3 regions of the Pseudomonas sp. CH61 genome follow, and region 3 is predicted to be linked to each of the others. Evidence: predicted binding sites of a transcription regulator. Region 3 holds the regulator's gene; each other region holds the start of a gene.
What was found. Region 3 encodes sigma-54, which starts transcription at its own class of promoters, with help from an activator protein. Its sites were predicted from a motif close to ANTGGCATNNANNTTGCTNT; they were not measured.

Region 1 (3,278 bases), 680 kb from region 3:
CCTGGGAGATCGCCTCGCCGGTAACCAGCGCCTCGATGTGCAGACGGTCGGCGATGTTGGAGGCCGCGCGCAACATCATACGCTTCAATACGACGCCCATATGACTGTTATCGACTTTGCCGAGAATTTCGCCCAACACTTCTTCGAACGGAACACTGACAAATAGCACGCGTTGCGAGCTGCCGTACTTCTTCCAGATGAAATGCGCGACTTCCATTACGCCCAATTCGTGGGCACGACCGCCCAGATTGAAGAAGCAGAAGTGCGTCATCAGGCCGCGACGAATGATCTGGTAGGCCGCAACGGTCGAGTCAAAGCCGCCGGACATCAATACCAGCGTCTGCTCCAGGGCGCCGAGCGGGTAGCCGCCGATGCCGTTGTGCTGGCTATGAATGACGAACAACCGTTTGTCGCGAACTTCGATACGGACTTCGATTTCCGGCGTTTTCAGGTCGATACCGGCAGCACCGCACTCACGGCGCAGCTTGCTGCCGACGTATTTTTCGACGTCCATCGAGCTGAACGTGTGCTTGCCGGCACGCTTGCAGCGCACCGAGAAAATCTTCCCGGCCAGCGCAGCGCCGTAGTGCTCTTTGCACTTCTCGGTGATGTCGTCGAAGTCGCCCAGCGGGTACTCGTCGATCTGCAGGAAGTGCGCGATGCCCGGCATGCAGGTCAGGCGCTCACCCATCTCTTTCAAGGCTTTGGCGTCGGTAACGCGGGTTTCCAGCTCGAGATTGTCCCACACACCGTTCACCACCACGGCCGGGTCCAGGTCACGGAGCACGGTGCGGATGTTCTTGGCCAACTGGCGGATGAATTTCGTCCGGACAGGTCGGCTTTTGATGGTGATCTCGGGGAAGACTTTTACGATTAGTTTCATGAAAACAGCGCGCGAACGGCCAGCCGAAAAAGGGGGGCGCGGATTATAGCGGAAATTGCTCAAGGTTTAACCAGTTAATGTGCAGAAGGTTTTGCACGCACCAAAACAGGTCATTTTCGAATCAAGACGCTACATTAGAGGGCGAGATTTTCAGCATTCAGGCGTTTGAAGCCTTAACAAGCGTGAATTTGGGGCAAAAAACCCATGCTGGGGCACTGGCATGCAATTTGCTCCCTTGTGAGGCAGGTTGCCTTGGCAGAGTATTCGCGCCGGCATCACCCAAATTCAAGGGCATCCACTACCAAGCCCGAAGCCACCCGGAGGACATATGTCGAAGACGGTTCAACTCATCAAAGATCATGACGTCAAGTGGATTGATCTGCGCTTCACGGACACCAAAGGCACTCAGCACCACGTGACCATGCCGGCTCGCGATGCGCTGGATGAAGACTTCTTCGAAGTCGGCAAGATGTTCGACGGTTCCTCCATCGCTGGCTGGAAAGGCATCGAAGCCTCCGACATGATCCTGATGCCGGTTGACGAAACTGCCGTTCTCGACCCGTTCACCGAAGACGCCACCCTGATCCTGGTGTGCGACATCATCGAACCTTCGAGCATGCAAGGCTACGACCGCGACCCACGTGCGATCGCCAAGCGCGCCGAAGAACACCTGAAAGCCACCGGTATCGGTGACACTGTGTTCGCCGGTCCTGAGCCTGAGTTCTTCATCTTTGACTCGGTGAAATTCAAGTCGGACATCTCCGGCTCGATGTTCAAGATCTACTCCGAGCAAGGTTCATGGATGTCCGATCAGGACATCGAAGGCGGCAACAAGGGTCACCGTCCAGGCGTCAAAGGCGGCTACTTCCCGGTGCCACCGTTCGACCACGACCACGAAATCCGTACCTCCATGTGCAACGCACTGGAAGAAATGGGCCTGACCGTCGAAGTTCACCACCACGAAGTGGCGACTGCCGGTCAGAACGAAATCGGCGTCAAGTTCAACACCCTGGTGAAGAAAGCCGACGAAACCCAAACCCTGAAGTACGTTGTGCACAACGTTGCTGACGCTTACGGCCGCACCGCGACCTTCATGCCGAAGCCACTGTACGGCGACAACGGTTCGGGCATGCACGTACACATGTCGATCTGGAAAGACGGCAAGAACACCTTCGCCGGTGAAGGCTATGCCGGCCTGTCCGATACCGCTCTGTACTTCATCGGCGGCATCATCAAACACGGTAAGGCCCTGAACGGCTTCACCAACCCTGCGACCAACTCCTACAAGCGTCTGGTACCAGGCTTCGAAGCTCCGGTAATGCTGGCCTACTCGGCTCGCAACCGTTCCGCTTCGATCCGTATTCCTTACGTGTCGAGCCCGAAAGCCCGCCGTATCGAAGCACGTTTCCCGGATCCGGCTGCCAACCCGTACCTGGCCTTCGCAGCTCTGCTGATGGCCGGCCTGGACGGTATCCAGAACAAGATCCACCCAGGCGACGCAGCTGACAAAAACCTGTACGACCTGCCGCCTGAAGAGGCGAAAGAGATCCCGCAAGTTTGCGGCAGCCTGAAAGAAGCCCTGGAAGAGCTGGACAAGGGCCGTGCGTTCCTGACCAAGGGCGGCGTGTTCTCCGACGACTTCATCGACGCTTACATCGCGCTGAAATCGGAAGAAGAAATCAAGGTTCGCACCTTCGTACACCCACTGGAATATGAGCTGTACTACAGCTGCTGATCCGGTAGCGCCGCGTTTCGTGGCGTGAGTGAAAGAGGCCTCCTTCGGGAGGCCTTTTTTATTGCGATTTATGGCTCGACGCAAATCCCTGTAGGAGTGAGCCTGCTCGTGATAGCGGTGGATCATTGAAGGTGATGCTGACTGACACTACGCCATCGCGAGCAGGCTCACTCCTACAGGGGATTTGTGGTGTCTGAATGATCTCTGAATGTTTACCGAGTTGGGCCAACCGCCGCGTCTGGCCTATGCTGCACCCCATCGCTTTCAATCCCGGTCGATTTCATGGGTCGCACCTTTCTCTACATACTGCTGCTGATCGCCCTGCCCGCCGCCGCGCAGATCTACAAGTACACCGACGCCAACGGCAACACGGTGTACAGCGATCACTCGCCAGACGGCGTGCAAGCGCAGCCAGTGGAGTTACCGCCGCTCAATCGTGTCGAGCCGCAGGCACCCAGCGCATCACCCGCGCCCGAAACCGCCAACCGTGAGCCTGCGCGCAACGCCTACGACATTCTTGAACTGGCCGGCCTGCCAACCGAAGAAGCCCTGCGCGCCAATAACGGCACCTTCACCGTCAACGTACTGATCAAGCCGCGCCTGCAACCGCCGCATCAATTAAGGCTGGTGCTGGATGACGTGCCCTACGGTCAGCCGAGC
Region 2 (3,278 bases), 1.3 Mb from region 3:
TTTTCCAGTCTGCAACGTCATCCCAAGGGAAAACTGTTGGCCCCTCCCAGAGAAAGTATTGCTTTATCGCTGCTGGGGTAATTGGCTCAAACTTGACCGCTGCTGCATCAATATTTGGGATTCTCGGGGCAATGTCCTTGAGAAAGAATTTGTAGGCGATCTTTCGCGAGTTTGATCTGAATGTCTGGTTACGAAGATCCGTTGCTTTGCCTTTTCTTCTCATTGTTTTCATCTGTTTGGATCTGGTCGCAGAAGATAGCCAGCAGAGAGGGGGCAGCGAAATCAGACGTGGCGGACGCGTTTTGTAGGACGTTACTTCTGTGAGTGGAGGATTTCGGAGTAGGAGGGGTGGAGATAACGAAGACACAAAAAAGGTCATTTCAGTGGTATCGCTGAAATGACCTTTGGTGAGGTTGCAGCGCAAAAATTCAGATCAATTGCAGAGCCTTTCTCCACCATGAGTTCACAACCGTGCGGTTTGCCTGTTCTCGCTCCGTCACCATGTGTGGCACATCTTGCAACCGTATCCACGGCTGATTATTCCAATGCAACAAACTCAACGTCATGTCCGGCCAGTTGAGCAAGCTGAGGTGTGGGCGTTCGCTTGTGCTGGGGTGTTGGGCGTCGCGCAGGGTGGGGATGACCTGGTGGGTGAGCCATTCGCGCAGGGCTCGGTATTCGGGGCAGTAGTGGTAGACGAGGAGGGCGTAGATGCCGGATTCGCTGATCAGCAGGGTGTTTTCGATCTGGTTGTGGATCAAGGTTTTGTGGGTTTGGTATTGGTCGGGGTCGAGTTTTCGCAGCATGCGTTCGTTGAGGTAGATGTGTAGCAGGCGACTCAGGTCTCGGGCGCAGAACCAGGGTTGGTTCTGGATGAGGAGGGCGTGGAGGGGGAGTTTGTGGCGGGTGAAGATGTGCGGGGTCAGATAAGTCTCTTCTTGATTCATTGTGCAGTTCCTCTTGCTTAAGGGGCTGCCCTCAATCGTCGCCAAACGATTGGGTGGCAGTTGTACGCGGGTTGGCGAACCGGAGCAAAAGGAACCCGGCAGACCCGAAGGTCTCCCACGCACAACCGCCATGAAACGATGTGGCGGTAAATGTAGCCGCCATCATGGTTGTCGTGCGCCTTAAGCTGTTCGGGTCGCCAAACCCGGTGCTGAACATTCAGCATCGGATGAGCTTAGAAACCTGGGCTTTTCGGCGCAATCGGACGGCGGTGGTGCAAGTTGTAGGAAGTTGCCGAGAAGATTGAAGGGCTGGAGATCAAAAGATCGCAGCCTTCGGCAGCTCTTACAGGGGGCGCGGATTATTCGGCGGGCGGCGTCAGCTTGGCTTCCATCTCGGCAACCTTGGCTTCGAGGCTTTCGAGGCGAGCGCGGGTGCGGGCCAGTACGACCATCTGGCTGTCGAATTCTTCGCGGCTGACCAGGTCGAGTTTGCTGAAGGCACTTTGCAGCAGCATCTTGAACTGGCTTTCGATTTCGGCTTTCGGCAGCGGGGTGTCGCCGCTGAAAAGGCGGGAGGCGGTGCCGCTCAGGGCGTCGAGGAAGTCTTTGGGCGCGAGCATGGTGGATGTCCTGGAAACAATGGCCGGCAGTGTATCACGCAGTGTCTATAGTCAATCTCGTGGTCAGGGATGCACGCTTTTCGCGCAGGCGGACGGATGGCGACGCACCGTTGTTGTGCGTATCCGGATGGGGTTTCGCACGGGATGGCGTGCGACAGCGGCCAAGGGATTGAAATCAGGGGATTTTGGCGAGATGGCAAGGTTTCTGCTTAGTCACCTTCGACCCATGCACTGATGCAGTCGCTGTGACGAATGCAGTGCGGCAGACGGAGCGGGGAGTTTCGTCGGCAGCGGTTAGCTGGCGTCAGTCGGGCAGGTACGGCCGACGATGCGTTACAAAGCCAGGCACTGCGCTTAGACTTGAGTCGGGTTTGTTTTCCTGGGGCAAGTCCACCAATTCGGGAGAGAGTTTTCATGAAGCTAGTCACTGCCATCATCAAGCCGTTCAAGTTGGACGACGTGCGCGAGTCGCTGTCCGAAATCGGCGTGCAGGGCATTACCGTTACTGAAGTCAAAGGCTTCGGCCGGCAGAAGGGTCACACCGAGCTGTATCGCGGCGCGGAATATGTGGTCGATTTTCTGCCCAAGGTGAAAATCGACGTGGCCATCGACGACAAGGATCTGGATCGGGTGATCGAGGCGATCACCAAAGCGGCCAACACCGGCAAGATCGGTGACGGCAAGATCTTCGTGGTCAATCTGGAACAGGCGATCCGCATCCGTACCGGCGAAACCGATACCGACGCGATTTAACCGCCGCCACAAACCCCAACGCCCCAGGAGAAAACAATATGACTCTGCGTAAATTCGCAGGGCTAGGAGCCCTGTTGTCTATCGTAATGCCAAGCCTTGCAATGGCGGCAGACGAAGTGGCGGCCCCGGTCCTCAATTCCGGCGACACTGCCTGGATGCTGACCTCAACGGCACTTGTGCTGTTCATGACCATTCCCGGCCTGGCGCTGTTCTACGGCGGCATGGTTCGCTCGAAAAACATTCTTTCCGTGATGATGCAGTGCTTCGCCATTACCGGTCTGATCAGCATCCTGTGGGTCATTTATGGCTACAGCATTGCGTTCGACACCACCGGCATGGAGCAGGGCGTCGTCAACTTCAACTCGTTCTTCGGCGGCATGGGCAAGGCGTTCCTCGCCGGTGTCACGCCCTCGAGCCTGACCGGTCCTGCGGCGTTGTTCCCTGAGGCGGTGTTCATCACCTTCCAGATGACCTTCGCGATCATCACCCCGGCGCTGATCGTCGGTGCGTTCGCTGAGCGGATGAAGTTCTCCGCGATGCTGATCTTCATGGCTATCTGGTTCACCCTGGTTTACGCGCCGATCGCGCACATGGTCTGGTCCGGCAACGGCGGCTTGATGTGGGACTGGGGCGTGCTCGACTTCGCGGGCGGCACCGTGGTGCACATCAACGCCGGTGTCGCCGGTCTGATTGCCTGCCTGGTATTGGGCAAGCGTAAAGGCTTCCCGACCACCCCGATGGCCCCGCACAACCTCGGTTACACCCTGATGGGCGCGGCGATGCTGTGGGTCGGCTGGTTCGGCTTCAACGCCGGTTCCGCTGCGGCGGCCAACGGCACTGCCGGCATGGCGATGCTGGTCACTCAGATCGCTACCGCCGCCGCCGCGCTGGGCTGGATGTTTGCCGAGTGGGTCACCCACGGCAAGCCAAGCGCGCTGGGCATCGCCTCGGGTGTGGT
Region 3 (3,278 bases):
ACTGGGAAGCGTGAGCGCCTGGGCTCTGCCGAACGATCAGCAGCAACCTATCCGCATTCAGGCCGACGACGCCCAACTGGATGACAAGAACGGCATCGCCACCTACAAGGGCGACGTGATCATCACCCAAGGCTCGATGAAGGTGACCGGTAATACCGTGACCATCACCCGCACCCCGGCCGGCGATATCGACGTGGTGACTTCGGTGGGCAACCTTGCCTACTTCGAACAACTGCAGACCGCTGGCGACACCAAGCCGGTTCAGGGCTGGGGCGTGACGATCCAGTACCATGCTGCGCAGAATCGCGTCGTGCTGATCGACAAGGCCAAGGTTGTCGACAAGGACAACAACACGACGCAAGGCGAGAAAATCGTCTATGACACCGTGAAGAAACTGGCCAGCGCCGGTCGCGCTACCGGCAGCAAGGTTACCGAGTCGCGTCCGCGCATCGACATGGTGATCCAGCCGAAGAAGAAAACCGACGAGAAAACCCAGTAATGGCAACTCTGAAAGCTCAGCACCTGGCCAAGGCCTATAAAAGCCGCCAGGTCGTGCGTGATGTCAGCCTGTCGATCGACAGCGGCCAGATCGTCGGCCTGCTCGGCCCGAACGGTGCCGGCAAGACCACCTGCTTCTACATGATCGTCGGCTTGGTACAGGCCGATCAGGGCCGCGTACTGATCGATGATCTGGACGTCAGCCACCAGCCAATGCACGGCCGTGCAAAGGCTGGCATCGGCTATCTGCCGCAAGAAGCGTCGATCTTCCGCAAACTGTCGGTGGCCGACAACATCATGGCCATCCTCGAGACCCGTCAGGAACTCGACAAGGCCGGTCGCCGCAAAGAGCTGGAAAGCCTGCTGCAGGAATTCCACATCAGCCACATCCGCGACAACCTCGGCATGAGCCTGTCCGGTGGTGAACGCCGCCGGGTGGAAATCGCTCGCGCGCTGGCAACGGCACCGAAATTCATCCTGCTCGACGAACCGTTTGCCGGTGTCGACCCGATCTCGGTCGGCGACATCAAGCAGATCATCCACCACCTCAAGGCCAAAGGCATCGGTGTGCTGATCACCGACCACAACGTTCGTGAGACGCTGGATATCTGCGAAACCGCTTACATCGTCAACGATGGTCAGTTGATTGCCGAGGGCGATGCAGAAACCATCCTGGCCAACGATCTGGTCAAGGAAGTGTATCTGGGCCACGAGTTCCGCCTGTAAGCGCAACAGTGCCCGGTGCGCCGCCCGGGCGCTGTATCGATTCAAGCAGGATTTAATACGCTTTAATTGTTACAGCGCTCTAGGCAAACACTTCAGTTTCAGGCATATAATTTGCTTAAGTTTGGCGCTCCGGCGCCCTGTAGTGGATGGCGCATAGCGCCGGCGAATAAGGTGTTAAGCCCCTGCCATGAAACCATCGCTAGTCTTGAGAATGGGCCAGCAGCTGACGATGACACCGCAGCTGCAACAGGCCATCCGCCTGCTCCAATTGTCGACCCTGGATCTGCAACAGGAAATCCAGGAGGCGCTGGAATCCAATCCGATGCTCGAACGCCAGGAAGAAGGCGACGACTTCGACAATTCCGACCCCATGGCCGACAACGCCGAACAGAAGCCCACCGAAATCCAGGAACCCTCCTATCAGGAAACCGCGCCGACGGTGGACAACCTCGAGGACGGCGAATGGAACGAGCGCATCCCCAACGAGCTTCCGGTCGACACGGCCTGGGAAGACGTCTACCAGACCAGCGCCAGCAGCCTGCCCAGCAGCGACGATGACGAGTGGGATTTCACCACACGCACGTCCGCCGGCGAGAGCCTGCAAAGCCACCTGCTATGGCAACTGAACCTTGCACCGATGTCCGACACCGATCGCCTGATCGCCGTGACCCTGATCGATTGCATCAACAATCAGGGCTACCTGGACGAAACCCTCGAAGAGATCCTTGAGGCGTTCGACCCGGAACTGGACATCGAACTGGACGAAATCGAAGCCGTCCTGCACCGCATCCAGCAGTTCGAACCGGCCGGCATCGGCGCGCGCAATCTCGGCGAATGCCTGCTGCTGCAATTGCGCCAGTTGTCGGCCAAGACACCTTGGCTGGCTGAAGCGAAACGTCTGGTCAGCGATTACATCGACCTGCTTGGCAGCCGCGACTACAGCCAGTTGATGCGGCGCATGAAGCTCAAGGAAGACGAACTGCGTCAGGTCATCGAGCTGGTGCAAAGCCTTAATCCGCGCCCGGGTTCGCAGATCGAGTCAACCGAAGCCGAATACGTCGTGCCCGACGTGATCGTGCGCAAGGACAACGAACGCTGGCTGGTCGAACTCAATCAGGAATCGGTGCCACGCCTGCGCGTCAACGCCCAGTACGCTGGTTTCGTCCGCCGCGCCGACACCAGTGCCGACAACACCTTCATGCGCAACCAGTTGCAGGAAGCTCGCTGGTTCATCAAGAGCCTGCAGAGCCGCAACGAAACCCTGATGAAAGTTGCCACCCAGATCGTCGAGCATCAGCGCGGTTTTCTGGAGTACGGCGACGAAGCGATGAAGCCGTTGGTCCTGCATGACATCGCTGAAGCGGTCGGCATGCACGAATCGACGATTTCACGGGTGACCACGCAGAAATTCATGCATACCCCGCGCGGTATTTATGAGCTGAAATACTTTTTCTCCAGCCACGTCAGCACCTCCGAAGGCGGCGAATGCTCGTCCACGGCGATCCGCGCGATCATCAAAAAACTGGTTGCTGCGGAAAATCAGAAAAAGCCGTTGAGTGACAGCAAGATCGCTGGTTTACTGGAGGCACAAGGCATTCAGGTGGCTCGCCGCACCGTCGCCAAGTACCGCGAATCCCTCGGGATCGCGCCTTCGAGCGAACGCAAGCGGTTGATGTAAGCCACGTTACAGCGTTCCAGTGGCAGGCTATCCAGCCTGCCGCTTTATGCACTGGCAACGAAGGAGAAGCTGTATGCAAGTCAACATCAGTGGACACCAACTGGAAGTGACCGAACCTCTGCGCGACTACATCAACGAAAAACTCGACCGATTAGAGCGCCATTTCGACAAGATCACCAACGTGCAAGTCACGATGTGCGTCGAAAAGCTGAAGCAGAAAATCGAAGCCACCTTGCATATTCCCGGCGGAGAAGTGGTTGCCAATGCCGAGCATGACGACATGTATGCCGCCATTGACCTGCTGACCGACAAGCTGGATCGCCAACTCAAAAAGCATAAGGAAAAGACCCAAAGCCTCCTCCAGGGCGCGACAGGT

Region 1: a site for sigma-54 is predicted at 1,098-1,117, ahead of glnA (type I glutamate--ammonia ligase). Genes of this name have one in related genera too.
Region 2: a site for sigma-54 is predicted at 1,760-1,779, ahead of glnK (P-II family nitrogen regulator). Genes of this name have one in related genera too.

The regions. Positions count from the first base shown of each region.
Region 1 is NZ_CM182098.1:6,156,258-6,159,535, reverse strand. It holds gene thiI (tRNA uracil 4-sulfurtransferase ThiI) at 1-883, opposite strand, end outside; gene glnA (type I glutamate--ammonia ligase) at 1,212-2,618, shown strand; gene AC5SEM_RS27755 (DUF4124 domain-containing protein) at 2,901-3,278, shown strand, end outside.
Region 2 is NZ_CM182098.1:5,522,223-5,525,500, reverse strand. It holds gene AC5SEM_RS24955 (N-acetyltransferase) at 1-232, opposite strand, end outside; gene AC5SEM_RS24950 (BRO-N domain-containing protein) at 429-947, opposite strand; gene AC5SEM_RS24945 (accessory factor UbiK family protein) at 1,307-1,567, opposite strand; gene glnK (P-II family nitrogen regulator) at 1,982-2,320, shown strand; gene AC5SEM_RS24935 (ammonium transporter) at 2,359-3,278, shown strand, end outside.
Region 3 is NZ_CM182098.1:233,267-236,544, reverse strand. It holds gene lptA (lipopolysaccharide transport periplasmic protein LptA) at 1-499, shown strand, start outside; gene lptB (LPS export ABC transporter ATP-binding protein) at 499-1,224, shown strand; gene AC5SEM_RS00975 (RNA polymerase factor sigma-54) at 1,412-2,902, shown strand; gene hpf (ribosome hibernation-promoting factor, HPF/YfiA family) at 2,976-3,278, shown strand, end outside.